4 regions of the Streptomyces sp. NPDC001381 genome follow, and region 2 is predicted to be linked to each of the others. Evidence: riboswitches for the same ligand, from Rfam matches in the RefSeq annotation. Region 2 holds a riboswitch; each other region holds the start of a gene.

Region 1 (7,108 bases), on a different contig from region 2:
TCCGAGGGCACCGACAAGCACTCGGCGGAGGAGTTCGCCGCCGAGCTGGAGCGCTGCGGAGCCACCCTCGACGCGCACGCCGACCACCCCGGTGTCCGCCTCAGCCTGGAGGTGCCCGCCTCCCGCCTGCCCAAGGCGCTCGGCCTGATCGCCGACGCCCTGCGCGCGCCCGCGTTCGCCGACAGCGAGGTCGAGCGCCTCGTCCGCAACCGTCTGGACGAGATCCCGCACGAGCTGGCCAATCCCTCCCGCCGTGCCGCCAAGGAGCTCTCCAAGGAGCTCTTCCCGGCGAGCGCGCGCATGTCGCGCCCCCGCCAGGGCACCGCGGACACCGTCGAGAAGATCGACTCCGCTGCCGTACGGGCCTTCTACGAGAGGCACGTCCGGCCGGCCACGGCCACCGCGGTGGTCGTCGGCGACCTGACGGGCGTCGACCTGGCCGCGCTCCTCGGCGACACCCTGGGCGCCTGGACGGGCTCCTCGGCCCAGCCGCGGCCCGTCCCGCCGGTGACCGCCGACGACACCGGCCGTGTGGTCATCGTGGACCGCCCCGGCGCCGTCCAGACGCAGCTGCTCATCGGCCGTATCGGCGCCGACCGGCACGCGCGCGTGTGGCCCGCGCAGGTGCTCGGCACGTACTGCCTCGGCGGCACCCTCACCTCCCGCCTGGACCGCGTCCTGCGCGAGGAGAAGGGCTACACGTACGGGGTGCGCGCCTTCGGGCAGGTGCTCCGGTCCGCGCCGGACGGTTCGGGCGCCGCGATGCTGGCCATCAGCGGCTCCGTCGACACGCCGAACACCGGTCCCGCCCTGGACGATCTGTGGAAGGTGCTGCGCACCCTCGCCGCCGAGGGTCTGACGGACGCCGAGCGCGATGTCGCCGTGCAGAACCTGGTGGGCGTGGCGCCGCTGAAGTACGAGACCGCCGCGGCCGTCGCGAGCACCCTGGCCGACCAGGTGGAGCAGCATCTGCCGGACGACTACCAGGCCACGCTGTACCAGCAGCTCGCCGCGACCGGCACGGTCGAGGCCACCGCCGCGGCCGTGAGCGCCTTCCCGGTGGACCGTCTGGTGACCGTCCTCGTCGGTGACGCCGCCCAGATCAAGGAGGCCGTCGAGGCGCTCGGCATCGGCGAGGTGAAGGTCGTCCCGGCGGAGTAGGGACGACCGGGCCCGCGGCCGCCGAGGCCAACGGCACACGCGCGTACGGGCCCTGGCGGACGGCGACGGCCGCCAGGGCCGCAAGATGTCCGAATTGAGGCAGAGGTTGCCTGTCTGCACTGTGGGATGCGCTACAAAAACCCTGATCCGTTTGAGGATTGAAAGCGGCGCCGCATAGCTTCATGCGGGCTGTTCGTCAGGCAGTGCGCCGCACCCGCGGCACCGGACAGTCATCGCCGAGTCCCCGTACGGCGCGAGCCAGGGGAGCCGGGGACCCATGAAGTCCCTGGGGTGAATCGGACGCCCGCGCGAACGCGAGGGGGCCCGTAGGAGACCTTCCTGCTCCGAACCCGTCAGCTAACCCGGTAGGCGAGAAGGAAGGAAAGGACCGCTCGACTTCATGGCGTTCACCTGCGCCACCGGCAAGCACCGTCGCCCCAGCCGGATGCAGCGCACCACCGCGCGCGCGGCGAGCGTCGCGGCGCTCACCACCACCGGTGTCATGGCCACCGTCGCCTCCGCCCCGGCCTTCGCCGCCGAGCCCACGCCCGAGGAGACGGGACTGATCCCCGTCGTCACCGCCGGCGAGTCCGTCGCCGAACAGATCGACGACCAGGTCGCCGTCCAGAAGAAGGCCGCCTTCGAGGAGGCCGCACGCGTGGCCGCCGCCAAGAAGGCCGCGGAGGAGCGCGAGGCACGTGTGCGCGCCGCCCGCGAGGCCGAGCGCAAGCGCCTGAACGCCTTCGTGCTGCCGATCACCGGTTCCTACGTCTCCACCGGCTACCAGGCCGGCAGTTCGCTGTGGTCCTCCGGCAGCCACACCGGCATCGACTTCCACGCCGCCAGCGGCACGCCCGTGCACGCGGTCGGCCTGGGCACCGTCGTCGAGGCGGGCTGGGGCGGGGCGTACGGCAACCAGGTCGTCATCAAGATGAACGACGGCACCTACACCCAGTACGGTCACCTGTCCTCCATCGGGGTCTCCGTGGGGCAGCAGGTCACCCCCGGGCAGCAGATCGGCCTGTCCGGCGCGACCGGCAACGTCACCGGCCCGCATCTGCACTTCGAGGCCCGCACCACGGCGGAGTACGGCTCGGACATCGACCCGGTCGCCTACCTCCGCAAGCACGGCGTGAACGTCTGACGACACACGGCGACAGACCGTCCAGCCCCGGCCCGCGCGGCCGGGGCTTTCGCCGTTTACGACCCCCCGCTGTCCAAAAAATATCCCTGGATTCCGGTCCGCCATCGGAAATTCCGGCTCATTGCAATAGAGTCACGGAACACACGTCAATCGTCGACGTTTCACGGGGATTAAGGCGGAGGTCGGTCATGCGTATTCCGGCGCACTCGGTGTGCACGGCCATCCGGGACGACATCGTCGCGGGTGTCTACGAGCGTGGCAGCCGCCTCACCGAGGAACTCCTCGCCCGCCGCTACGGAGTTTCCCGCGTCCCCGTCCGGGAGGCACTGCGCACCCTGGAGGCCGAGGGGTTCGTCGTCACCCGGCGGCACGCGGGCGCGTGCGTCGCGGAGCCGACCGAGCAGGAGGCGGCCGACCTGCTGGAGATGCGCATGCTCCTGGAGCCGCTCGGCGCCGCGCGGGCCGCCCAGCGCCGCACCGAGGCCCATCTGAAGGTGCTGCGCGGTCTGGTCCGGCTGGGCCAGGAGCGGGCCAGGAGGGGCAACAGCGAGGATCTGCGCTCCCTGGGCGGCTGGTTCCACGAGACGCTCGCCCAGGCCTCCGGAAGCCAGGCCCTGACGTCGATGCTCACCCAGCTGCGCCACAAGATCGCCTGGATGTACGCCGTGGAGGCGCCGGCCAACCCCGCGGAGTCCTGGGCCGAACACGGCGCCATCGTGGACGCGGTGGCGCGCGGCGACCAGGAGCGCGCGCGGACGGTCACGGCCCTGCACACCGAGCGGGCGACGGCGGCGCACCGGCTGCGTTTCTCCGGCGGAGCGGACCGCGCGGACCGTGTGAGGACTTCGCAACCTCCCGTAAACATGACGGGGCTGCGGCATTAACACGGGGGCCGTATACAAAGAAGGGATATTCGGCGGAGAGGTATTTCCGCTGCCCTTTTCCGTGCGCGCCCGGAATTCTCGGTGGCGCGCTCTTCGTGTGCCCGGGGGCGGGTTTCCGGTTATGCCGCCGGTAATTCCACAGGGGTGCCGCGAAAATCCGTGCGAGAAACGGCGAAGCCGCGCCACCCGAGAGGGTGACGCGGCTTCGCGCGTGACTCAGACGGTCTCGGGGAGTTCCTCGAGACCCTCGGCGACCAGCTTCGCCAGCCGGTCGAGGGCGGCGTCCGCACCCTCGGCGTCGGAGGCGAGGACGATCTCCTCGCCCCCCTGGGCGCCGAGGCCGAGGACGGCCAGCATGGAGGCCGCGTTGACGGGGTTGCCGTCAGCCTTGGCGATCGTCACCGGGACGCCTGCGGCCGTGGCGGCTCGGACGAAGATGGAGGCGGGGCGGGCGTGGAGGCCCTCGGCCCAGCCGACGTTGACGCGGCGCTCAGCCATGTGTTGCTGCCCTTCGGTGTTCAGGTTGTCTAGACCAGTGTTCCACACGTGAAGCGTGGGAGGAACGGGTCGAACGGCCGTCCCTCGGGCGGTCGCCGGATCGCGGCCTCGATCCGGCGACCGTCCTCCCACAGACTGCCTCGCGCCGTTGTCGGACGCGAGCCGTACTCTGGGCCCCATGCAGAGCGCCTCGGACCGGCACGAGTACCCCGCCCACTGGGAGGCCGACGTGGTGCTGCGCGACGGCGGCACCGCGCGCATCCGCCCCATCACCGTCGATGACGCCGAGCGCCTGGTCAGCTTCTACGAGCAGGTGTCGGACGAGTCGAAGTACTACCGCTTCTTCGCGCCCTACCCGCGACTGTCCGCCAAGGACGTCCACCGCTTCACGCACCACGACTTTGTGGACAGGGTGGGACTCGCGGCCACGGTCGGCGGCGAGTTCATCGCAACCGTACGCTACGACCGCATTGGCGCCGACGGCATGGCCGCCTCCGCGCCCGCCGACGAGGCCGAGGTCGCCTTCCTCGTCCAGGACGCCCACCAGGGGCGCGGCGTCGCCTCCGCCCTCCTCGAACACATCGCGGCCGTCGCGCGCGAGCGCGGCATCCGCCGGTTCGCCGCCGAGGTGCTCCCCGCCAACAACAAGATGATCAAGGTGTTCACGGACGCCGGCTACACCCAGCAGCGCAGCTTCGAGGACGGCGTCGTCCGCCTGGAGTTCGACCTCGAACCCACCGAACGCTCCCTGGCCGTGCAGCGCGCGCGGGAACAGCGCGCCGAGTCCCACTCCGTACGGCGCCTGCTGGCGCCCGGCTCCGTCGCCGTGATCGGCACCGGACGCGCCCCCGGCGGCGTCGGCCGCAGCGTCCTCGGCAACCTCCGGCAGGCCGGCTTCACCGGACCCCTGTTCGCCGTGAACCGGGCGTTCCCCGAAGACCTCAAGGAGCTCGACGGGGTCCCCGCCCACCGCTCCGTGCGCGACATACCCGGCCCCGTCGACCTCGCGATCGTCGCCGTACCCGCCGAGCACGTGCCCGAGGTCGTCACCGAGTGCGGCGAACACGGCGTCCAGGGACTCCTGGTCCTGTCCGCCGGGTACGCCGAGAGCGGCCCCGACGGGCGCGAGCGCCAGCGCGCACTCGTACGGCACGCACGCGCGTACGGCATGCGGATCGTCGGCCCCAACGCCTTCGGCCTCATCAACACCTCCCCACAGGTGCGGCTCAACGCCTCGCTCGCCCCGGAGATGCCGCGCCCCGGCCGCATCGGCCTGTTCGCCCAGTCCGGCGCCATCGGCATCGCCCTGCTGTCCCGCCTGCACCGCCGCGGCGGAGGCGTCACCGGTGTCACCGGCGTGTCCACCTTCGTCTCCTCCGGCAACCGCGCGGACGTCTCCGGCAACGACGTCCTGCAGTACTGGTACGACGACCCGGACACCGATGTCGCCCTGATGTACCTGGAGTCCATCGGCAACCCGCGCAAGTTCACCCGCCTCGCGCGGCGTACCGCCGCGGCCAAGCCCCTGGTGGTCGTCCAGGGCTCCGGCTCCGCCCCGCAGGGCCACGCCGTCCGCGCGACCCGGCTCCCGCACGCCACGGTCTCGGCGCTGCTGCGCCAGGCCGGCGTGATCCGCGTCGACACCATCACCGAACTGGTCGACGCGGGGCTGCTGCTCGCCCGCCAGCCCCTGCCGACCGGGCCCCGGGTGGCGATCCTGGGCAACTCCGAGTCGCTGGGACTGCTGACCTACGACGCCTGTCTGTCCGAGGGCCTGCGCCCGCTGCCGCCGCTGGACCTCACCACGGAGGCGTCGGCCGAGGACTTCCACGCGGCGCTCGCCCGGGCGCTGGCCGACGAGACCTGCGACGCGGTCGTGGTGACGGCGATACCGGCGATCGGCGAGGCCTCGCCGAGCGACGCGGCGCTCGCCGAGGCACTGCGCTCGGCCGCGGCCGCGGCCCCCGCCAAGCCGGTGCTCGTCGTCCACGTGGAACTGGGCGGTCTCGCGGCCGCCCTGTCCGCCGCCACGAGCACCGCACCGCGCTCCGGCGCGGCCGCACGCGCGCGCGGCGCGACGCCGGACGGAGGGACGCAGCCGCCGGCCGCCGGCGACACCCCCGAGGGACCCGCCGCCGTCGCGGCCCCCGAGGGTGCCCACCTCATCCCGGCCTACCCCGCCGCCGAGCGGGCCGTGCGCGCCCTCGCCGAAGCGGTGAAGTACGCGCAATGGCGCCGCGAGGCCGCCGACCCCGGCAAGGTGCCCGAGTACGAGGACATCGACGAGAAGGGCGCCGCCCGGCTGATCGAGGGGCTCCTCTCGCGCGGCCAGGGCCTCACCCTCGGCACCGAGGAGACCTGCGAGCTGCTCGGCCACTACGGCGTCCACACCCGCCGGGCCCTCCCCGCGCCCACCCCCGACGACGCGGTGCGGGCCGCCGGCACCCTCGGCTACCCCGTAGCCCTCAAGGCCACCGCCCCGCACCTGCGGCACCGCGCCGACCTGGGCGGCGTACGCCTCGACCTCGCCGACGAAGAGCAACTGCGGCGGGCGTACGCCGAGTTGACCGAGCTGTTCGGGAAGCCGGAGGAACTCCGTCCGGTCGTCCAGGCGATGGCCCCGCGCGGGGTCGACACGGTCGTCCGCGCGGTCATCGACCCGGCGGCCGGTGCCGTCCTGTCCTTCGGGGTCGCCGGGGCGGCCTCCCAGCTGCTCGGCGACATGGCCCACCGGCTGGTCCCGGTCACCGACCGCGACGCGACGTCCCTGATCCGCTCGATCCGCACCGCTCCCCTCCTCTTCGGCTGGCGCGGCTCCACCCCCGTCGACACCCCCGCCCTGGAGGAACTCCTCCTGCGTGTCTCCCGCCTGGTCGACGACCACCCGGAGGTCGTCGCGGTCACCCTGGAGCCGGTCGTCGTCGCCCCGCACGGTCTGAGCGTGCTCGGCGCCTCGGTCCGCCTCGCCCCGCCCCCGGCCCGCGACGATCTCGGCCCGCGGACCCTGCCGGCGTACTGAACGACGCTGCCGGTGATCGCCCCCGGCCCGGACGGGGGCGGTACCGGGCAGGTGCCCCGCCTCGTGGCCGCGGAACGTCCGGAGACCCCCCCCAGGAGCCCGTCCCGGGGCACCGGCGCGAGGACGCGGCGCCCGGTCGGAGGTCCGCCCCGTGGCTGCGGCCGCCCGGCCTTCCGGATCCGCCTCGTGGGCGCGGATCCGCAGGGGCGACGGGACCGGCCCCGGGCATGCCGACGGAGGCGGGGAAGCACCCGCGAGCGGTGCCTCGCAGTCAGTGGGTCCCCGTAGGATGGACGGCATGGCCAAGACCAGTACGACGACCCAGGGGCTGCGCGCGGCGATCGAGCGGAGCGGCTACTACCCGGCCCTCGTGGCCGAGGCGGTGGAGGCCGCTGTGGGCGG
Region 2 (7,108 bases):
ACCTGGACGGAACGCTGCTGCGCGGCGACGACACCTTCTCCGACCGGTCGCTCGACGCGCTCGCGCGGGTGGCGGCCGCCGGCGCGCGCCACCTGGTGGTGACCGGCCGCCCCGCGCCCCGTGTGAGCCCGTTGCTCGACCGCCTGCACAGCAGAGGGCTCGCGGTGTGCGGACAGGGCGCGCAGCTGTACGACGCCGCCGCGGACCGCCTGCTGTGGTCGGTCACCCTGGACCGGGAACTCGCCGAGACCGCCCTGGAGAAGATCGAGGCCGAGGTCGGGCCGGTGTACGCGGCCGTGGACCAGGACGGCGTCGACGGGCTGACGCTCATCGAGCCGGGCTACCGGATGCCGCACCCGACCCTGCCCGCCCTGCGCGTGGAGCGGCGCCGCGACCTGTGGTGCGAGCCGATCAGCAAGGTGCTGCTGCGCCACCCCACCCTGTCCGACGACGAGTTGGCGGCGACGGCCCGGGCGGTGGCCGGCTCGCTCGCCACCGTCACCATGTCGGGGCCGGGGACGGTGGAGCTGCAGCCGTGCGGGGTCACCAAGGCGACCGGGCTGGCCCTGGCCGCGGACCACCTGGGTCTGCGGCCCGAGGACACCCTGGCCTTCGGGGACATGCCCAACGACATCCCGATGTTCGACTGGGCCGCCCGGGGTGTCGCGATGGCCAACGCCCACCCGGAGCTCAAGGCGGTGGCCGACGAGGTGACGACGTCGAACGAGGACGACGGCGTCGCCGTCGTCCTCGAACGTCTCTGGGCCTAGGCCCGGTGGGCCCGGCTCAGTACGCGCCGAACACGTTGTCGATCGAGCCGTACCGCGCGGCCGCGTAGTTGCAGGAGGCGGTGATGTTCGCGACCGGGTCGTACGGGTCCCAGGAGGTGCCGGACACGTGGTACGCGTTGAAGGTCGGGTCGATGATCTGCAGCAGGCCCTTGGACGGGGTGCCGGCGGCCGCGTTGGAGTCCCACAGGTTGATGGCGGACGGGTTGCCCGAGGACTCGCGCAGCACGTTGCGGTAGATGCCGTTGTAGGTGCCCGGGATCCCGTGCTGCGCCATGACCTGGAGCGACGCGCGGATCCAGCCGTCGAGGTTGTTGGCGTAGCCGAGGCTGGTGGCGGTGGCCACGGTCGGGGTCGCCGCGGAGGCGGTGGTCGCGCCGAAGAGCGGGAGGGCGAGCACGGTGACGCCGGTGGCGGCGACGGCGAGCTTGCGGGCGAGGCGGCGGGGCTGAGCGGGCATGGCGAAGTTCCTCTCCGTCGCCTGCGAGGTGAGCTGTCGGGTTCGGGCGGGAGCTGCCCGGCCGGGTCCTCGCGGACTCGGCTTCACCCCGAGCCGTCCCGGTATGTCCTGAACATGCCCATAGGCATGTCCGGGTCCGCCCGGTGCGGCGACTTACCTGGTTCCCCCGCTCCTGCCCTGGTGTTCTCGGTGGGTGCCGGGGCGGTGGCAGGATTCGGCGTCCGCCCGACAGGCCGGGAACGTATGCGAGAGCACATGTCCGGAACAAGTGGCGGATTCACAGTTCGGCCCTATTGACCTTGGTCTGCGGTCTATGAGGTGCTTGATCCTTTGTGGCTGCAAACGTCAACTCGGTTGAGCGGGAAGAGGAATCGGAATGCGGCGGAGGGGAACCTGTTCCCCGGGGGAGTGAGCCAACTCACCGGCGTCCACAAGAGGGGCTAATCGGGCAATAGCCTCAACGGGTTATTAAGGGGCCGATGCCGAGGGGGGACCCTTATACGGCCAGGCTGTAACCGTGGGGGCTCGCGGTGATCGAAACATGACCGGATACGCTGACTTGAGTGAGCGCAGAGACCTATCGACAAACCGCGTAGTCGCCAGTAGACACCAGCAGACAGGAGACCCCTCGTGACCGTCGTCGAGCCGTTTGGGCTGAGCGTGCGGGACCAGGCTCTGGAAGCCGATGTCCAGGCCGGACTGGCGGCTGTCGAGGAAGGCTTGCTCGAGGCCACCAAGAGTGAGGTGCCGTTCATCACCGAGGCCGCCCAGCACCTGCTGCGGGCCGGCGGGAAGCGGTTCCGGCCGCTGCTCGTGATGCTCGCGGCGCGCTTCGGCGACCCCTACGCGCCGGGTATCGTCCCCTCGGCCGTCGTGGTGGAGCTCACCCATCTGGCCACCCTCTACCACGACGACGTCATGGACGAGGCCGCCGTGCGGCGCGGGGTGCCCAGCGCGAACGCCCGCTGGGGCAACTCGCTCGCCGTCCTCACCGGCGACTTCCTCTTCGCGCGCGCCTCGCACATCCTGGCCGACCTCGGCCCGGAGGCGGTGCGGGTGCAGGCGGAGGCGTTCGAGCGGCTGGTCACCGGCCAGATCCTGGAGACGGCCGGCCCGGTCGACGGCCGTGACCCGGTCGAGCACTACCTCGACGTCCTCGGCGGCAAGACCGGCTCCCTGGTGGCGGTCTCCTGCCGCTTCGGCGCGATGATGTCGGGCGCCGACGAGACCGTCGTGGACGTGCTGACCCAGTACGGGGAGCGGCTCGGCGTCGCCTTCCAGCTCGCCGACGACGTCCTCGACATCGCCTCCGACTCCCACGAGTCGGGCAAGACGCCGGGCACGGACCTGCGCGAGGGCGTCCCCACGCTTCCGGTGCTGCGGCTGCGCGAGCGCGCGGCCCAGCAGGCCCTGCCCGAGGACGTCGCGCTGTGCGAGCTGCTCGACTCCGACCTGAGCGACGACGCGAAGCTCGCCGAGGCGGTCGCCGCGCTGCGCGCCCACCCGGCGCTGGAACAGGCCCGCCGCGACACGGTGCGCTACGCCGAGGAGGCGCGGGCCGCGCTGGCGCCGCTCGTGGAGTGCGACGCGAAGGCGGCGCTCATGGGCCTGTGCGACGCGGTGGTCCACCGGGCCGGCTGACCCCCGACCCCTACGGGTCGGAGGACTCCGTCGTCGCTCCGTGTCATACCGCAGGTGTACACGGAGTTGAGTCCGTGGGGTGACGCCTCCTCACGCCGTATTTGGTCAGATGGACATCACGGAAAACACCACTCCTCACCGATTCGGGTGAGAATGGCGGCACGGGGTGGGACGTTCAACGTGAGATGACCAGCCGCCGCCGACGACGGAGGTAAGGCACACATGGCACCGAACGCAACCGACGACAGCACGACCGCCGGGGAGACGGACGACCTGCGCGTCGGGCGGCGCAAGGCCGTGCGGTACGTCGTCCCGGTCACCGTGATCGGCGTCGCCGCGGCGACGATCGGCCTGGTCCCGGCGCTCGCCGACTCCGGCGACCCGGACCTGCCGAAGATCACCGCACAGCAGCTCCTCGACAAGATCGCGGCTTCGGACGTGCAGCAGCTGTCCGGCACCGTGAAGATCAGCACCGACCTGGGCCTGCCCGACCTCGGCGGGCTGGAGAGCGGACTGCTCTCCGGGGCCGCGGGCGGCGGTGACGGGTCGTCCGCCGACCCCTCGGTCAAGCTCACCGAACTCGCCTCCGGCACCCACACCCTGCGCGTCGCCGCCGACGGCCCCGACCGGCAGAAGCTCTCCCTGCTGGAGAACGCCGCCGAGTACAGCATCGTCCACAACGGCAAGGACGTGTGGGGCTACGACAGCTCCTCCAACGAGGTCTACCACTCCACCACCGACGAGAGCGCGAAGGACGGGGCGGAGACCCCCGTGCCCGCCACGCCCAAGGACCTCACCGAGGACGCCCTCAAGGCGGTCGACGACACCACGTCCGTCACCGTCGACGGCACCGTGCACGTCGCGGGCCGCGACGCCTACAAGCTGCTGATCAAGCCGAAGCAGTCCGGTTCCACGGTCGGCGCGATCAGCGTGGCGGTGGACGCGAAGACCGGGATGCCGCTGAAGTTCACGCTGACCCCGGCGAGCGGCGGCGCCGCCGTCGTGGACGCGGGCTTCACCCAGGTCACCTTCGCCGCGCCGGCCGCCTCCACCTTCGACTTCACCCCGCCCAAGGGCGCGAAGGTCACCGAGGGCGACGACGCCGAGGCGACACCGGGGCACTCCGGCGCCTCCGGCGCCTCCGACGAAAAGCTCGAAGGCCTCGGCGGCCTCACCGGCGCCGAGGAGGCCGAGGGCTTCGACGTCCTCGGCAAGGGCTGGACCTCCGTCGCCGTCCTCGAGACCGGCGGCGAGGGCGTCCCCTCGGACGCCGAGCTCAACTCCGAACTCGGCTCCGACGCCGGCGGCGCCCTCAGCGGCTTCCTCGGCTCGTTCGGCGACAAGGTGAGCGGCAAGTTCGGCTCCGGCACCGTCTTCTCCACCCGCCTGATCAACGCCCTGGTCACGGACGACGGCACGGTCTACGTCGGCGCGGTGACCAAGGACGCCCTGGTGAAGGCGGCCGACTCGGCGAAGTAAGTACCCTACGGAGCCTGTCCGTTCCCAGCACGCGTGCGAAGGGGGAGCCCATGGATGACGAACCCGTCATCCACACCCATGCCCTCACCAAGCGCTTCCGCGGCGGCCAGCTCGCCGTGGACCGCCTGGACCTCACCGTCCCGGCGGGCAGCGTCTTCGGCTTCCTCGGTCCGAACGGCTCCGGCAAGACCACCACGATCCGCATGCTGATGGGCCTCATCGAGCCCTCCTCCGGCGCGGCGCGCGTCCTGGGGCAGCCCGTGCCCCGGGCCGCGCGCACCGTGCTCCCGCAGGTCGGCGCGCTGATCGAGGGACCCGCCCTGTACGGCTTCCTCTCCGGCCGCGACAACCTCCTCCGCTACGACGCCGCCGACCCGACCGCCGACCCGCGCACCCGGCGCAGCCGCGTCGCCGCGGCGCTGGAGCGGGTCGGGCTGACGGCCGCGGCCGGCAAGAAGGCGAGGGCGTACTCGCTCGGCATGAAGCAGCGGCTGGGGCTGGCCGCCGCTCTCCTCCAGCCCCGCCGGCTCCTCGTCCTCGACGAGCCGACCAACGGTCTCGACCCGCAGGGCATGCGGGAGATCCGGTCCCTGGTGCGGGAACTGGCCTCGGACGGCACCACCGTGTTCCTGTCCTCCCATCTCCTCGACGAGATCGAGCAGGTGTGCACGCACGCCGCGGTGATGGCGCAGGGCCGCCTGATCACCCAGGGCGCGGTGGCCGAGCTGGCGGCGGGCGCGCGCGGCCGGCTCGTGGTGACCACGCCCGACACCGCCGAGGCGGCCCGGGTGCTGAAGGAACAGGGCGCGGCGGACGTCGCCGTCGCCGAGGACCGGGTCACCGCCGAGCCCCCCGAGCGCGATCTCGCGGAGGTGAACGCCGCGTTGGTGACGGCCGGCGTCCGCGTCCGCGGCTTCGCCGTCGAGCGGGCCTCCCTGGAGGACGCGTTCGTGGCACTCACCGGGGAGGGGTTCGATGTCGCGGGCTGACGCGGTACGGGAGGCGCGGGCGCCCAGCCCCCTGTGGTCCCTCGGTCTCCTCCGCAGCGAACTCCTCATCACCTTCCGCCGCTGGCGCACGCTCGCGCTGCTGGGGGTCCTGGCGGCCGTGCCGGTCCTGGTCGGCATCGCCGTGAAGATCGAGACGGGGGACGGCTCGTCCGCCGGCCCGGGCGGCGGAGGGGGCGAGGGTGGCCCGGCCTTCATCGCGCAGGTCACCAACAACGGCCTGTTCCTGGTCTTCACCGCGCTGGCCGCCACGCTGCCGTTCTTCCTGCCGATGGCGATCGGTGTCGTCGCGGGCGACGCGATCGCCGGCGAGGCGAACGCCGGCACCCTGCGCTACCTGCTGGTCGCCCCCGCCGGCCGCACCCGCCTTCTCCTCGTCAAATACGCGACCGTGCTGGCCTTCTGCCTGGTGGCCACCCTCGTCGTGGCGGTGTCGGCGCTGACCGTGGGGGCACTGCTCTTCCCGCTGGGCGACCTCACCACCATCTCCGGCACGACCATCGGCTTCGCCGACGGTCTGGGCCGGGCCCTGCTGATCGCCCTGGTCGTCGCCGCGTCCCTGACCGGCCTGGCGGCGCTGGGTCTGTTCGTCTCCACGCTCACCGGCAGCGGCATCGCGGCGATGGCGACCACCGTGGGCCTGCTGATCACGGTGCAGATCCTCGACCAGATCCCCCAGCTCCACGCGATCCAGCCGTACCTCTTCTCCCACTACTGGCTGTCCTTCGCCGACCTGGTGCGCGACCCCGTCTACTGGGACGACCTGGTGAAGAACCTCGGTCTCCAGGCCCTGTACGCGGCGGTGTTCGGCTCGGCGGCCTGGGCGCGGTTCACGGCGAAGGACATCACGGCGTGAGCCGCGGTCAGGCGGCCTGGTGGGGGAGCGGTCAGGCGGCCTGGTGGGTGAAGCGGGCGAGCGGGGCCTCCCGCGCGAAGAACGACTTCGCGCGGGCCAGCGCCTCGGTGTCGCCGAGCACGTCACCGGGCTTGCTGCCGTTGCCGAGCAGCACCCCGCCGAAGCGCATCCCCAGGTAGGCGGCCGAGTTGTTGAGGGTGCCGACCAGCGGCTCGGCGACCGAGGCATCCGGGTCGGCGAGCACGGTCACGCCCCAGAGCGTGCGTCCGGCCATCGTCGCCTTGAAGTCGATGCCGGGGGTGCGCAGCCAGCCCGACCAGTGGTCCAGGTAGCGCTTGGCGTGGGTGGAGACCGAGTACCAGTACAGCGGTGAGGCGATGACGACGTCCGTCGCGGCGAGGGTCGCGTCGAGCAGCAGCCCGAGGTTCCCCTCCGTGGGCCGGACGTGGTCGCTGTCGTGCCGCAGGTCCTCGAACTCCGGCAGCGGATGCTCGGCCAGGCTGATCCACGTCTGCTCGACGCCGGGGTCCAGCTGTTCGGCGGCCCGGCGGGCGAGCGCCTCCGTGTTGCCGTCCGTACGGCTGCTGGCCAGCACGAAGAGAAAACGGCGGTCCATGGAAAGATCCCCCAGATAGTCGGCGTACGGTGATAATGCGCACCTGCATTATATGCGCACGCAATCAATTCTGGGAAGGGCGCTCCCGGCCGCCCGCGCCACCGCCAGCAGCAAGTCCTCCCGCCCGTGTGCCGCGACGACCTGCATCCCCACCGGACAACCGTCGGCGCCGAGGCCCGCCGGAAGGCTGACCGCCGGGTGCCCGCTCAGGTTGAACGCCCAGGTCAGCGCCGTCGAGTACCGCTCACCGGGGCCTTCGTG
Region 3 (7,108 bases), on a different contig from region 2:
AGCCCAACCTCACCGCCTCCTGGGTGAAGTCGGTCAACACGCTCGGCTGGAAGCTCATCCCGATCTACGTCGGCGCCCAGCCGCCCTGCCAGACCGGCTCGAGCCCCGAGAAGATCACCGCCGCCACGGCCACCTCCCTGGGCGCCACGGACGCGGCGGACGCCGTCGCCAAGGCCTCCGCGCTCGGCATGAAGGCCGGCAGCCCGATCTACCTCGACATGGAGGCGTACGACATCACGAACAAGTCGTGCAACGACGCCGTCCTCGCCTACGTCCGCTCCTTCACCAAGACCCTGCGCGCCAAGGTGTACCGCGCCGGCTACTACGGCTTCAGCAGCTCCAGCGCCAAGGCGATCGCCACCGCCACCGACAAGACGGACCTGCCGGGCAACCTGTGGTACGCGCTGTGGGACAAGCAGAACACCACGACCACCGACTGGCCGTGGGGCTCCACGCAGTACACCGGCCACAGCCGCGGCCACCAGTACCTCGTCAACAGCAAGGAGACCCGCGGCGGTTACACCATCACGGTGGACCGCGACGCGTGGGACGCCCCGGTCGCCATCGTCGGCTGAGGCGGAGCTCCTCCTCGTGGGCGCCGCGCGCGGGAGCGCACGCGGGCGCCCCGGCGGCGGGCGGGGCCGACCTCTCGCACCGACGAGCGGACGGCCCACGGGTGAGGCGGTGCCCGAAGTCCTGGTGAATCGTTGGTCCAATGGGTTGGCCCCAGGCCCGCCACTGCCTACCATCGATCACCGCAAGACTTTGTGCACCGTCGCACAATCTCCGACCGGGAGGTTCCCTTGCACCGCCGCCGTCGTCGCACCGCGTTCCTGCTGTCCGCCGCGATCATGGCGGCTCCCCTTCTCACCGCCTGCGGGAACGACGCGCATCCCGGCGCGGCGGCCGTCGTCGGCGGCCAGCGGATCACCGTCGCGCAGCTGGAGAGCCGGGTGGACGAGGTGCGCACGGCCCAGCGGGCCGCCGTCGCCGACGACGCCCAGTACGCACAGGTCGTCGCCCAGACCGGCGCCCTCACCCGCGACATCCTGCACGGCATGGTCGTGGACCGGGTGCTGGACCGCGCGGCCGCGGACGCGGGCATCAGCGTCAGCCGCCGGGAGGTCCAGCAGGCGCGGGCCGGACTGGAGCAGCAGGCGGGTGGCGTCCAGGGCCTGGAGACCTCGTGGCTCCAGCAGTACGGCATTCCGCCGCAGCGCATCGACGAGAACCTCCGCCTCCAGCTGGAGGCCCAGAAGCTCGCCACCAAGCTCGGCACCACCACCAGCGAGCCCGCCTTCTGGAGCGCCCTGTCCGGCACGGCGAAGACGCTCGACGTCGACGTCAACCCGCGCTACGGCAGCTGGGACGTCCAGAAGGTCAGCCGCGTGGACGTGAAGACGCCGTGGGTACGGGAGGTCACGTCGGCGGGGACCCAGCAGACGACGTGACGACGTGACGTGACGACGCGGCGCCCGCGGTGAGCCCGGGCGCCCCGCCCGCGGTGTGACGGTATGACCGGTCACCCCGGCCTGTGGACAACCGATCGAGGCGGCCGCCGGGAGTGGGTTACGTTCGGGGTGTGAACGCAACGAGCGCGACGAGCGAGACTCCCGACGGCCCCTCCGACCCCGGCCGAGTCATCCTGCTCACCACCAGCCACCGGGTCGCCCCCGGCCTGCTGTCCTGGCCCGCCTGGCAGGCCCTGCGCACGGCGGACCGCGTCCTGTGCGCCGACGGCGCCCATCCGCAGCTGCCGTATCTGCGCGAGGCCGGCACAGCGGTGGACGAGACGTCGATATCCGCCGAGGACCTGGTCACCGCCTGCGCCGGCGGCCGCACGGTGGTGATCGTCGCGACCGGCGAGGGCGAACCGGCCCTGACGGACGGCCTCGCCCGCCTGGCCGGCTCGGGCAGGGTCCCGATGCCCGAGCTGGAACTGCTCCCCGCCTCCTACGACCTGCCCGGGGCCCGCCTCCTCGACCTGATCCAGGTGATGGACCGCATCCGGCGGGAGTGCCCCTGGTCCTCCCGGCAGACCCACAAGGGCCTCGCGAAGTACGGCATCGAGGAGGCCTACGAACTCGTCGAGGCCATCGAGGACGGCGACCGCGACGAACTCCGCGAGGAACTGGGCGACGTCCTGCTCCAGGTCGTCTTCCACGCCCGCATCGCCGAGGAGGACGAGGAGTCCCCCTTCTCCATCGACGACGTGGCGGCGACGATCGTCACCAAGCTCATCCACCGCCACCCCCATGTCTTCGGCGACGCCACGGCCACCACGCCCGAAGAGGTCAAGGAGCACTGGCTCCGCACGAAGGCGGTGGAGAAGCGCCGCGAGTCGGTCACCGACGGCATCCCCCTGCACCAGCCGGGGCTGGCGCTGGCCGCCAAGCTGGCGTCCCGTGTGCGCTCGGCGGGTCTGGAGGTACCGCTGCCCGCGGCGGAGGGCATCGGCTACGAACTGCTGGCACTGGCCGCCCGGGCCGAGTCGGAGGGCGTCGACCCGGAGGCGGCACTGCGGGCGGCGGCCCGGGCCTACCGGGACGCGATACGCGGCGCCGAGGGGGTGCGGGGATAGGACGGCGGGCTCGCGGTGAGGAGGGACCGGGGTCCGGTGCGCGGGGCGATCCCGGATACCGTCGATGCGTGACCGACCAGCCCCACCCCCCGACCCCCACCCCACCGGCCCCGGAACTCTTCACCTGGGAGTTCGCCACCGACCCCTACCCCGCCTACGCCTGGCTCCGCGAGCACGCCCCCGTGCACCGGACCCGGCTGCCCAGCGGTGTGGAGGCCTGGCTGGTCACCCGTTACCCCGACGCGAAGCAGGCCCTGGCCGACCAGCGGCTCTCCAAGAACCCCGCGCATCACGACGAGCCCGCGCACGCCAAGGGGAAGACCGGCATCCCCGGTGAGCGCAAGGCCGAGCTGATGACGCACCTGCTGAACATCGACCCGCCGGACCACACCCGGCTGCGGCGGCTGGTCAGCAAGGCGTTCACACCGCGCCGGGTCGCCGAGTTCGCGCCCCGTGTGCAGGAGCTGACCGACCAGCTCATCGACCGGTTCGCCGGGAAGGGCGAGGCCGACCTGATCCACGACTTCGCCTTCCCCCTGCCCATCTACGCCATCTGCGACCTCCTCGGCGTCCCCCGCGAGGACCAGGACGACTTCCGGGACTGGGCGGGCATGATGATCCGTCATGGCAAGGGCCCCCGGGGCGGTGTCGCGCGGTCGGTGAAGAAGATGCGCGGCTATCTGCTGGAGCTCATCCACCGCAAGCGCGCGGACCTCCCCGCGGAACCCGTCCCGGGCGAGGACCTCATCTCCGGCCTCATCCGCGCCTCCGACCACGGCGAGCACCTCACCGAGAACGAGGCCGCGGCCATGGCCTTCATCCTTCTCTTCGCCGGCTTCGAGACGACCGTCAACCTCATCGGCAACGGCACCTACGCCCTTCTCACCCACCCCGGCCAGCGGGACCGGCTCCAGCGGTCCCTGGCCCGGGGCGAACACGGGCTCCTGGAGACCGGCGTCGAGGAACTGCTCCGCTACGACGGCCCCGTCGAACTCGCCACCTGGCGTTTCGCCACCGAACCCCTCAGCCTCGGCGGGCAGGACATCGCCCCCGGCGACCCCGTCCTCGTCGTCCTCGCCGCCGCCGACCGCGACCCCGCCCGCTTCACCGACCCCGACACCCTCGACCTCTCCCGGCGCGACAACCAGCACCTCGGCTACGGCCACGGCATCCACTACTGCCTGGGCGCCCCCCTCGCCCGTCTCGAGGGCCAGACCGCCCTGGCCACCCTCCTCACCCGTCTCCCCGACCTCCGACTCGCCGCGGACCCGGCCGACTTGAGATGGCGTGGCGGGCTCATCATGCGCGGACTGCGCACCTTGCCCGTGGAGTTCACTCCGGTCCGTGACTGACCAGTGGCTGATCGACATCTGATCGTGAGTCAGCCGGATTGTGACCGTCTCGCGCGGCAAAGGTGACCGACCCTCAAGTCTGTGATCTTCACGTGATCTGCGCGGCATTAACTTGTGACAAGTGATCGTCTGCCGATACGTTCACTCGCTAGCGCGGCGAACCCGTGTGTGCTCACTCGCACGCCGCGCCGTTTGCCGCTGTCCAAAGAAAGGCCCCCGCATGCTCTCCGGGAACGGTCGTCACCGTCGCCCCCGTCAGGCCCCGGCCCTCCTCGTCGCGGCCGGAGTGACCGGCTCCGCCATCGCCATCCCGCTGTTCGCGGCCGGCGGCGCCAGCGCCGCAGAAGGAACGGTCTGGGACAAGGTGGCGCAGTGCGAGACCGGCGGTTCCTGGAGTGCCGACCGGGGCGACGGCGAGTACGGCGGTCTGGGCCTCAGCCAGGAGGACTGGGAGGCGTACGGCGGACTCGACTACGCCGCCAGCCCGGACCTCGCCAGCCGCAACCAGCAGATAGCCGTGGCCCAGCAGCTCCTCGCGGAGGAGGGCGTCGGCGCCTGGGGCACCTGTGCGCTGACGTCCGGGCTCACCAAGGAGAACGGCGCGGTCGGCGTGGACACCGGAGTCGCCGGCGGCGAGTCCGACTCGTCCGTGTCCTCCGGATTGTCCGACCTGTCCAAGGGGTCGGCCGATTCCGGAAAGTCCGGCGACTCCAATGGCGCGTCCGGTTCCGGTGACTCCGGCGAGAGTCCGTCCGACTCCTCCGGTGATGAGGCTGGTTCAGCCTCCGAGTCCCCTTCGTCCGCTTCGTCCTCCTCGGCGAACGACTCGGGCAAGTCCGACACTTCGGGCGCCGGTTCGGAGGGCTCACAGGATGCCGACAGCTCGCCCACGGCGACCCCGGAAGGGGACGACTCGGACAATACGGTGCAGGCGGAGGGTTCTTGGAGCCTCGTCGACACCGGCTCGCTCGGCTCCGGCCGCCATCGCGGCACCACCGCCGACGAGAGTGCCGCGGGCGGCACCAGGACCGCCTCCTCCGGCCGGCACGCGGCGTCCACCTATGTCGTCCAGGAGGGTGACTCGCTCATCACCATCGCCGACTCCCTTGGTGTCGACGGCGGATGGCGTGCTCTCTACGCCGAGAACAAGGACGTCATCGGCCCCGACCCGAGCGACATCACCCCCGGTCAGACGCTGGACACCGGGCTCGAATAGGGCTGGAACACCCAGAAAAACACCGGGAGTTCACGCCCCACTTCGCGTCGAATGTCCGCTTTGGCGAAAGTGTGGGATGAGTCTCAGAAGTCGTGATCGTCTTTGAAATTCCCCGGATCGCGTGTCTACGGTCATGACCGCTCGGCAACCCGAGCCCCGGTCGCCGCAACGCCGAATCCTGCCAGCGGCACCCCGGGAACAGTCGTCGCGTCAAGCGCCGTAGGCAGGAGCGGGGGACCCAAGGTAAGTGCCGGGTCCGGCGGTTGACCGCCGGAACCGGCTCGGGGTGAAGCCGCGCACCGTGAGGTGCGTGGCCGGGCAACTCAACCGGCCCGAACCCGACAGCTCACCTCGCAGGCGTCGGTGAGGGGATCGATCCATGCTGTTTTCCGGCAAGGGCAAGCACCGTCGTCCGAACAAGGCCACCCGCGTCGCCGCACTCGCCGGCGTCACCGGTGTCGCCATCGCCGCCCCGCTGATGGCGGCCGGCAACGCCTCCGCCGCCACCGCCTCCGAATGGGACGCGGTCGCCCAGTGCGAGTCCGGCGGCAACTGGTCCATCAACACCGGCAACGGCTACTACGGCGGCCTGCAGTTCTCGGCCTCCACCTGGGCCGCGTACGGCGGCACCGCCTACGCCGCGCGCGCCGACCTCGCCAGCAAGGAACAGCAGATCACCATCGCCGAGAAGGTCCTCGCGGGCCAGGGCAAGGGCGCCTGGCCGGTCTGCGGCACCGGTCTGTCCAACACCCCGTACTCGGGTGGCGGCTCCACCGGCTCCTCCTCGAGCGGCTCCGCCGGCTCCTCCTCCTCGGACAGCGGCACCACCACGCGCTCGACCGAGCAGCAGAGCGCCTCCCGCTCCGCCGAGCGCCCCGCCGCCTCCAAGACGGTCACCACTCCGACCGGCAAGAAGGTCAAGAAGGGCGACGGCGAGTACAAGGTCGTCAAGGGCGACACCCTCAGCACCATCGCCGAGAAGCACAAGGTCAAGGGCGGCTGGCAGAAGCTGTTCCAGCTGAACAAGGGCATCGTCGAGGACGCCGACCTCATCTACCCGGGCCAGCAGCTGCACCTGAAGTGACACCTGGCTCCCCGCCGGCCCACAGCATCCTCACAGCCGAGGCCCGCACACTGAAGGCCTCGTGAGGGTCACCCCCGTCCCCACGGGCTCCCCGCTCCGGTGCGTGTTCCCCCGTACGCACCGGGGCGGGGTTTTTTCTGCCCTCCGGCCGTTCTTCGCCGTCTGTTCGCCCGAGTTCCGCCCCAGGTCTTTGTTCCGGCCAGGAACAATGTGTACCGTCAGTCTGTCCACGGGACGGTCGGTCGGCTGCCGACGGCCCCGGGGCGGTTAGGCTCTAGTCGCAAGGCTCACCAAAGGCCGACATGGCCCGCGGGCCCCGCACAACCAGCGTCACATCCCAAGAAGGAGATGCTCGTGCCGTCCATCGACGTCGTCGTAGCCCGGGAAATCCTGGACTCCCGAGGCAACCCCACGGTCGAGGTCGAGGTCGGCCTCGACGACGGCAGCACGGGTCGTGCCGCCGTCCCCTCCGGCGCCTCCACCGGCGCCTTCGAGGCCATCGAGCTCCGCGACGGTGACCCGGGCCGCTACCAGGGCAAGGGTGTCGAGAAGGCCGTCCTCGCCGTCATCGAGCAGATCGGCCCGGAGCTGGTCGGCTACGACGCCACCGAGCAGCGCCTGATCGACCAGGCCATGTTCGACCTGGACGCCACCGACAACAAGGGCTCCCTCGGCGCCAACGCCATCCTCGGCGTCTCGCTCGCCGTCGCCCACGCCGCCTCCGAGGCCAGCGACCTCCCGCTCTTCCGCTACCTGGGCGGCCCCAACGCGCACCTGCTGCCGGTGCCGATGATGAACATCCTGAACGGCGGCTCGCACGCCGACTCCAACGTGGACATCCAGGAGTTCATGATCGCCCCGATCGGCGCGGAGTC
Region 4 (7,108 bases), on a different contig from region 2:
CCCATTCTAACGTCACGTACGTCCTGTACATTTTTTACAGATGCGCCCGACGCAGAAGGAGGGGTTCTCCCATGACCCGACCGTCCGCCCGCCATGTCCTGCCCGAGTTCACCGAGCGCACGAGCTTCGGACACCGGACGATGGATCCGTACTCGAAGCTGCTGGAGGAGCGGATCGTCTTCCTGGGAACGCCCATCGACGACACCTCGGCGAACGACGTGATGGCCCAGTTCATGTACCTGGAGCACAAGGACCCGGACCGGGACATCGCGCTGTACATCAACTCCCCCGGCGGCTCGTTCAGCGCGATGACGGCGATCTACGACACGCTCCGGTACGTGACCTGCGACGTGGAGACGACCTGCCTCGGCCGGGCCGGCTCCTCGGCGGCGGTCCTGCTGGCGGCGGGCACGCCGGGCAAGCGGTTCGCGCTGCCCGGCGCCCGGATGGTCATCCGGCAGCCGGCACTGCCCGGGCCGGTGGAGGGGCAGACCTCCGATCTGGCGATCCAGGCGGAGGAACTGGCCCGCACCCGGGACCTGCTGGAGGAGATGCTCGTTCGGCACACCGGACGCACCCCCGAACGGGTGACCGAGGACATCGAACGGGACCTGATCCTGACCGCGGCTCAGGCGGTGGAGTACGGCCTGGTGGACGGGGTCGTCCCGAGCCGCAGGGGCGCGGCCGGCGCGCCGGGCGCGAGGTGAGCGCCCGATGGTCCCCGAGCTGCCGCCGCTGCCCGCGCTGACCCGCGCCGAGGCCGAACTGATCGACCGTTACCTGGACGTGGTGGACCTGCTCGGGCGGATCAATCCCGCCCGCCACGGCGACACGTACCGCGGCCTGCGGGCCGCCCAGGCGCTGGTGGCGAGGGCGGCGGAGCTGCGTGACGCGCTGGCGCTGATGCACCAGCGGGGCGAGAGCGAGCTGTCCGCGCCGACCCTCGCGCGGGCGCTGCGCGTCCTGGACGGGGAGCGCCGTACGGCGCGTGTCACGGTGCCTCCGCTCTCCGACAGTTGACCCACGGCCGTCCGGCCCGGCACGGCCGCGTCACGAGCGCGACGTCCGGACCGGACCCGAAACGCACCAGACGGATTACCCCCGTTCGGCGGAGCGGTGGCTCCCCTCGCGAGCGCGCGCGAGTTGCCGAAAGCGCCGTTTTCCGGAGCCGTACAAGGGGTAGCGCCGCAGGTCGGAGGGCTTATGGCGCTCTTGACACCTGAGCGTCCATCAGGGTGTCCACCCGAACGGGTGAGTGGTGAGTAACCCCACAAATCCACGGTTCCATTGGGATTTTTGGTCAACGGTGAGTCAAGATCCCTGTCTGACGACAAGTCCCCGCCACAAGCGGCGGGGCGGTCCGGGCGGACGCCGAGTCCTGCCGCTGCCCGGATTGACCGGTCGACAGAAGTGCATCGGCAGGAGTGGAGGACCCAAGCACGACGGGTCGCCGGCACGTCGTCTCCGTGGAGGAGACGCCGGACCGAGCAACCCTTGGGGTGAAGCCGCGCGAGCGGCCGGGCACCTTTGTCAGCCCGAATCCGACAGGTCATCCTTCACAGGCGGTTGACGAAGGGTTGCGCATGACTGCGCTCAATCGTGTCCCGTCGCTCATGGCCCGGGCCGGTACGGCCTCTGCCTTCGCCATCGCCGCCGTCGGTGGCTCGATCGTGATCCCCGGTGTCGCCTCCGACGCGGCGGCTGCCACACCGGCGACCAAGGCACTGCAGGTCGCGGCGTCCAAGAAGGGCTCTCCGTACAAGTACGGGGCGACCGGGCCGAAGAGGTTCGACTGCTCGGGTCTCACGCTGTACTCGTTCAAGAAGGCGGGCAAGACGCTGCCGCGTACGGCGGCGCAGCAGTACAACAAGACCCGCCACATCTCGGCCGGCAACCGCAAGGCCGGCGACCTGGTGTTCTTCCACTCGGGGTCGAACGTGTACCACGTCGGCATCTACGCCGGTAAGGGCAAGATCTGGCACTCGCCCAAGACGGGAGACGTGGTGAAGCTGCAGAAGATCTGGACCAAGAGCGTCTGGTACGGCCGGGTCCGCTGACCCTCGTCGTCCTTCCGGGGCGGTGACGGTGTCCTGGCGCGCCGTCACCGCCCCGGGAGCTCCCCCGCCGGCGGGCTCGCCACGGCTTCCACGGCCGGCTCCGCCGGGACGGTCCAGGGCAGCTCCACCGCGACCGTCTTGCCGCCCTCGCGCGTGGGGCGGACTCTGAGCTTGCCGCCGCACTCGGCGGTCAGCCAGCGAATGATCACCAGACCTCGGCCGTTGTCCTGCTGGACGGCGGCCGGCAGTCGTTTGGGGAAGCGCGGGTGGCTGTCGGTCACGCCGATCCACAGGCGCTCGTCACGGTCGAGGACGAGGGCCACCGTGAAGGTGGGTGACAGCCCGAAGGTGTGCTGTACGGCGTTGGTGGCGAGTTCGGAGACGATCAGCCGGATGGTGTCGGCCGCCTCGGTGTCCGCCGGCAGACCCCACTCGCCGAGGGTGCCGGCCACGAAGCCGCGGGCGGCGGAGACCGAGGCGGGATCGCTCGGCAGAGTGACGGATGCTTCCAGATGGTCTGCCATGGCGACCTCGTCCCTTTCCCATGGGACCGGAGTCCGACACGCTGCGGATGGTTCGAGTACGGTCCCGGACCGGTGCTTCTTCGCCAGACTGCCATTACCGCGCCGGTCCCGGTGGCGATCCACCAAGATATGCATATATCTGTCGCCCGATGCGGTGAACTCTGCCACGGTCGAACAATTTGGACGGCCCGTCAGGAATATGGAGGAGCCCATGCAGCACGGCCCCGCGGTGCGCCGCCGGAAGCTGGGCGCCGAGCTGCGCAGTCTGCGCGCCCGGGCGGGGCTCACGAGCGGTGAGGCGGCCCGGCTCGTCGGCTGGCACCAGTCCAAGGTGAGCCGTATAGAGACCGGCACCAGTGGTACGAAACCGGCCGATGTGCGGTTGCTTCTCGACGCCTACGGAGTGGCCGACCCGCACCTGCGGTCGCTGATGCTGGCATTGGCCGGCTCGGAGGAGAGCGGCGGCCGGGAGCACTGGTGGCACGCCTACCGCGGGGTGCTGCCGGCCGCCTACCGGGACTTCATCAGCCTGGAGTCGCAGGCCGGCGCGATGCGCACCCTGGAGACGACCGTTGTCCCGGGGCTGCTCCAGACGCCCGAGTACGCGCGCGCGGTGACCCGGGCGGCGGTGGAGGGGGCGGACGAGGAGCAGCTCGACACGCTGGTGGAGGTGCGGATCGCCCGTCAGGACGTGCTGCGCAGGGAGCCGCCGCTCCTGCTGAGCGCGGTGCTGGACGAGGCGGTGCTGCGGCGGGAGGTGGGCGGCCCGGAGGTCATGGCCCGTCAGCTCGGACGGCTGAGGGAGGCGGCGCGGCTGCCCCACGTACGGCTGCAGGTATTGCCGTTCTCGGCCGGTGCCCATATCGGGGTAACCGGGCCTTTCGTTATCTTCTCATTTCCGAGCGGTTCTGATCTGGATGTGGTTGTTCTCGACCACTTGACGAGTAGCCTCTATCTCGAACGGAAAGAAGACCTCGAGGCCTACACCGAGGCCTTCAACGCCCTTCGGGCCCATGCCCTTTCGCCCGAGGAATCACTGGACTACATCGCCGCGACAGCTGACGGCGCGTAGGGAGGCACCATGTCAGCACTGCCTCGGAACGTACCTCGCAGCACCGATCCCCACGCTCTCCCGCAGGTGCGGTGGCTGCGCAGCAGCTACAGCACGGGAGCCAACAACTGCGTGGAGACGGCCCGGCCGGCCTCCGGGCCCTGGGCCGGACTGCTGGCCGTACGCGACTCCAAGGACCCGTCCGGGCCCGCCCTGCTCTTCTCCCCCGAGAGCTGGTCGGGTTTCACGGCCGCGTTCCGCTGATCACCGCGTCGGTCACCGACGCACGATCCCCGCCATCCGCCGACAGGGGCGGCTCACGGCCGTGTCACGCCGACTCATGGTCGTGTCTCCCCGATGACCCGTACAGCGCGTTCCAGCTCGGCCCCGGAGAGGTCCGCACGGGCGGTCAGCCTGAGGCGCGAGATGCCGTCGGGCACGGAGGGAGGACGGAAGCAGCCCACGGCCAGGCCTGCCGACCGGCAGTCCGCCGCCCACCGCACGGCCCCCTCCGGGGACGGCGCCCGCACGGAGACGACCGCGGCGTCCGGACGTACCGCCTCCAGGCCCGCGGCCGTCAGCCGGGAGTGCAGCTCGGCAGCCACCGCACGCGCGCGTACCGCCCGCTGCGGTTCCCGGCGCAGCAGCCTCAGCGCCGCCAGCGCCGCGCCCGCCGCCGCCGGGGCCAGCCCGGTGTCGAAGATGAACGTCCGGGCGGCGTTGACCAGATGCTCGATCACCCGCGCCGGCCCCAGCACGGCACCGCCCTGACTGCCGAGGGACTTCGACAGCGTCACCGTGACGACGACGTCCTCGGCACCGGCGAGACCCGCCGCGTACGGGGCGCCCTGCCCGCCGTTCCCGAGCACGCCGAGGCCGTGCGCGTCGTCCACCACCAGCCCGGCGCCGTACTCCCGGCAGGCGGCCGCCAGACCGGCCAGCGGGGCGGCGTCGCCGTCGACCGAGAAGACCGTGTCGGAGACGGCCACCGCGGGGCCGTCGTGGGTGCCGAGGGCCTTGCGCACGGCGTCCGGGTCGGCGTGCGGGACGACCTGGGTGGTGCCCCGGGCCAGCCGGCAGCCGTCGATGAGCGAGGCGTGGTTGCCCGCGTCGGAGACGATCAGGGAGCCGTGCGGGGCCAGCGCGGTGACCGCGGCCAGATTGGCGGCGTACCCGGAGGAGAAGACGAGGGCCGCCTCCGCCCCGCAGAAGTCGGCCAGCTCCCGCTCCAGCTCGGTGTGCAGCTCGGTGGTGCCGGTGACCAGCCGGGAGCCGGTCGCGCCGCCGCCCCAGGCCCGTGCGGCCGCCGCGGCGCCCTCCCGGACCTCGGGGTGGCGGGACAGGCCCAGGTAGTCGTTGCTCGCGAGGTCGAGCAGCGCGGAGTCGGCCGGGCGGGGCCGCAGCGTCCGTACGAGTCCGGCCCGGCGGCGCAGTTCCGCCTGTTCGTCGATCCAGCCGAACGCCATGGGTCCTCCGGGGCTTTTGTAGGTAGCGGACAGACACTAGCGGCATGAACCGCTACCCACGGTGTGGCAATACCCACACGTCGAACCGGGTGTGTTGTGTGATCCCTACCTTGGCCCGAGGCGGGTCGGTAGGACAGGATCGGCTCTCATGGACCTGCTGAACACGCTGGTGGACAAGGGGCTTCGGCGCGAGCTGCCGACCCGCGAGGAAGCGCTGGCCGTCCTCGCCACTTCCGACGACGACGTGCTGGACGTGGTGGCCGCGGCCGGAAAGGTGCGCCGGCACTGGTTCGGGCGACGGGTGAAACTGAACTACCTCGTCAACCTCAAGTCGGGGCTGTGCCCCGAGGACTGTTCGTACTGCTCCCAGCGACTCGGCTCCGAGGCCGGGATCCTGAAGTACACCTGGCTGAAGCCGGACGAGGCGTCCAGGGCCGCGGCGGCCGGGCTCGCGGGCGGGGCCAAGCGGGTCTGCCTGGTGGCGTCCGGGCGCGGCCCGACGGACCGGGACGTGGACCGGGTCTCGGACACGATCAAGGCCATCAAGGAGCAGAACGAGGGCGTCGAGGTGTGCGCCTGCCTGGGGCTGCTCTCCGACGGCCAGGCCGAACGGCTGCGCGAGGCGGGCGCGGACGCCTACAACCACAACCTCAACACGTCCGAGTCGACGTACGGGGACATCACGACCACCCACACGTACGCCGACCGGGTGGACACGGTCCAGAAGGCGCACGCGGCCGGGCTGTCGGCCTGCTCGGGCCTGATCGCGGGCATGGGCGAGACGGACGAGGACCTGGTGGACGTGGTCTTCTCGCTGCGCGAGCTGGACCCGGACTCGGTGCCGGTCAACTTCCTCATCCCGGTCGAGGGCACCCCGCTGGCCAAGGAGTGGAACCTCACCCCGCAGCGCTGTCTGCGCATCCTGGCGATGGTCCGGTTCGTCTGCCCCGACATCGAGGTGCGCATCGCGGGCGGCCGCGAGGTCCATCTGCGCACCATGCAGCCGCTGGCCCTGCACCTGGCCAACTCCATCTTCCTCGGCGACTACCTCACGACCGAGGGGCAGGCCGGCAAGGCCGACCTGGAGATGATCGCGGACGCGGGCTTCGAGGTGGAGGGCGCGGGCGAGGTCACGCTGCCGGAGCACCGGCTGGCCGCGGGCGGTGGCGGCTGCGGCTCGCACGCCGAGGCCGGCTGCGGGTCGGGCTGCGGGTCCCCCGCGGACGGTGCCGCGGGCTGCGGGACGCACGAGGGGGCCGGGGTGTGCGGGACGGCGTCCGCCGCCGCTGCCGCGCTCGCGGGCAACGAGCCCCGTACGGACCTGGTCGCCGTACGCCGCCGTGGCGCCGGTACCGACCTCGCGCCCAATGCCTGAGCTGCCCGTCACCGAGCTGCTGGAGCTGGACCGACGGCACGTCTGGCATCCGTACGGTCCGATGCCCGGTCGGGTCGACCCGCTCGTCGTGGAGTCGGCGAGCGGGGTGCGGCTGCGTCTTGCGGACGGGTCGGGCGAGCTGGTCGACGGCATGTCGTCCTGGTGGTCGGCGATCCACGGCTACAACCACCCGGTGCTGAACGAGGCCGCGCGCGAGCAGCTGGGGCGGATGAGCCATGTGATGTTCGGCGGGCTGACGCACGAGCCCGCCGTACGGCTGGCGAAGCTCCTTGTCGACATGTCGCCCGACGGGCTGGAGCATGTCTTCCTCGCCGACTCCGGTTCGGTGTCGGTCGAGGTCGCGGTGAAGATGTGCCTGCAGTACTGGCGCTCGCTCGGCCGCCCCGCCAAGCGGCGCCTGCTGACCTGGCGCGGCGGCTATCACGGCGACACCTGGCAGCCGATGTCCGTGTGCGACCCCGAGGGCGGGATGCACGAGCTGTGGACCGGGGTGCTGCCCCGTCAGGTCTTCGTGGAACCGCCTCCCGTGGAGTACGAGGAGGAGTACGCCGAGGGGCTGCGCGCCGCGATCGGGCGGCACGCGGACGAACTGGCCGCGGTGATCGTGGAGCCGG

The links. A riboswitch is a leader RNA that binds a small molecule or an ion and turns the genes downstream of it on or off. The one in region 2 is predicted to bind cyclic di-AMP.
Region 1: it holds a riboswitch for cyclic di-AMP, as region 2 does, so the genes downstream of both, ACFY2L_RS34460 (M23 family metallopeptidase) here and ACFY2L_RS17800 (transglycosylase SLT domain-containing protein) in region 2, are expected to answer to the same signal.
Region 3: it holds a riboswitch for cyclic di-AMP, as region 2 does, so the genes downstream of both, ACFY2L_RS35805 (transglycosylase family protein) here and ACFY2L_RS17800 (transglycosylase SLT domain-containing protein) in region 2, are expected to answer to the same signal.
Region 4: it holds a riboswitch for cyclic di-AMP, as region 2 does, so the genes downstream of both, ACFY2L_RS23475 (C40 family peptidase) here and ACFY2L_RS17800 (transglycosylase SLT domain-containing protein) in region 2, are expected to answer to the same signal.

The regions. Positions count from the first base shown of each region.
Region 1 covers NZ_JBIAWO010000012.1:124,581-131,688, forward strand. Annotated here, with positions in the region: gene ACFY2L_RS34455 (M16 family metallopeptidase) at 1-1,161, shown strand, start outside; cyclic di-AMP (ydaO/yuaA leader) riboswitch at 1,386-1,547, shown strand; gene ACFY2L_RS34460 (M23 family metallopeptidase) at 1,562-2,305, shown strand; gene ACFY2L_RS34465 (GntR family transcriptional regulator) at 2,494-3,189, shown strand; gene ACFY2L_RS34470 (HPr family phosphocarrier protein) at 3,406-3,687, opposite strand; gene ACFY2L_RS34475 (GNAT family N-acetyltransferase) at 3,866-6,706, shown strand; gene ACFY2L_RS34480 (DUF5998 family protein) at 6,996-7,108, shown strand, end outside.
Region 2 covers NZ_JBIAWO010000003.1:910,467-917,574, reverse strand. Annotated here, with positions in the region: gene ACFY2L_RS17805 (HAD family hydrolase) at 1-770, shown strand, start outside; gene ACFY2L_RS17800 (transglycosylase SLT domain-containing protein) at 787-1,248, opposite strand; cyclic di-AMP (ydaO/yuaA leader) riboswitch at 1,252-1,478, opposite strand; gene ACFY2L_RS17795 (polyprenyl synthetase family protein) at 1,879-2,889, shown strand; gene ACFY2L_RS17790 (outer membrane lipoprotein carrier protein LolA) at 3,112-4,368, shown strand; gene ACFY2L_RS17785 (ABC transporter ATP-binding protein) at 4,419-5,357, shown strand; gene ACFY2L_RS17780 (ABC transporter permease) at 5,344-6,231, shown strand; gene ACFY2L_RS17775 (flavodoxin family protein) at 6,263-6,847, opposite strand; gene ACFY2L_RS17770 (amidase) at 6,896-7,108, opposite strand, start outside.
Region 3 covers NZ_JBIAWO010000014.1:74,283-81,390, forward strand. Annotated here, with positions in the region: gene ACFY2L_RS35780 (glycoside hydrolase domain-containing protein) at 1-575, shown strand, start outside; gene ACFY2L_RS35785 (SurA N-terminal domain-containing protein) at 804-1,451, shown strand; gene ACFY2L_RS35790 (nucleoside triphosphate pyrophosphohydrolase) at 1,583-2,581, shown strand; gene ACFY2L_RS35795 (cytochrome P450) at 2,650-3,933, shown strand; gene ACFY2L_RS35800 (transglycosylase family protein) at 4,154-5,149, shown strand; cyclic di-AMP (ydaO/yuaA leader) riboswitch at 5,355-5,524, shown strand; gene ACFY2L_RS35805 (transglycosylase family protein) at 5,529-6,233, shown strand; gene eno (phosphopyruvate hydratase) at 6,588-7,108, shown strand, end outside.
Region 4 covers NZ_JBIAWO010000005.1:157,583-164,690, reverse strand. Annotated here, with positions in the region: gene ACFY2L_RS23485 (ATP-dependent Clp protease proteolytic subunit) at 72-707, shown strand; gene ACFY2L_RS23480 (hypothetical protein) at 715-1,020, shown strand; cyclic di-AMP (ydaO/yuaA leader) riboswitch at 1,439-1,580, shown strand; gene ACFY2L_RS23475 (C40 family peptidase) at 1,584-2,057, shown strand; gene ACFY2L_RS23470 (ATP-binding protein) at 2,102-2,581, opposite strand; gene ACFY2L_RS23465 (helix-turn-helix domain-containing protein) at 2,793-3,653, shown strand; gene ACFY2L_RS23460 (DUF397 domain-containing protein) at 3,663-3,896, shown strand; gene ACFY2L_RS23455 (8-amino-7-oxononanoate synthase) at 3,971-5,098, opposite strand; gene bioB (biotin synthase BioB) at 5,247-6,473, shown strand; gene ACFY2L_RS23445 (adenosylmethionine--8-amino-7-oxononanoate transaminase) at 6,466-7,108, shown strand, end outside.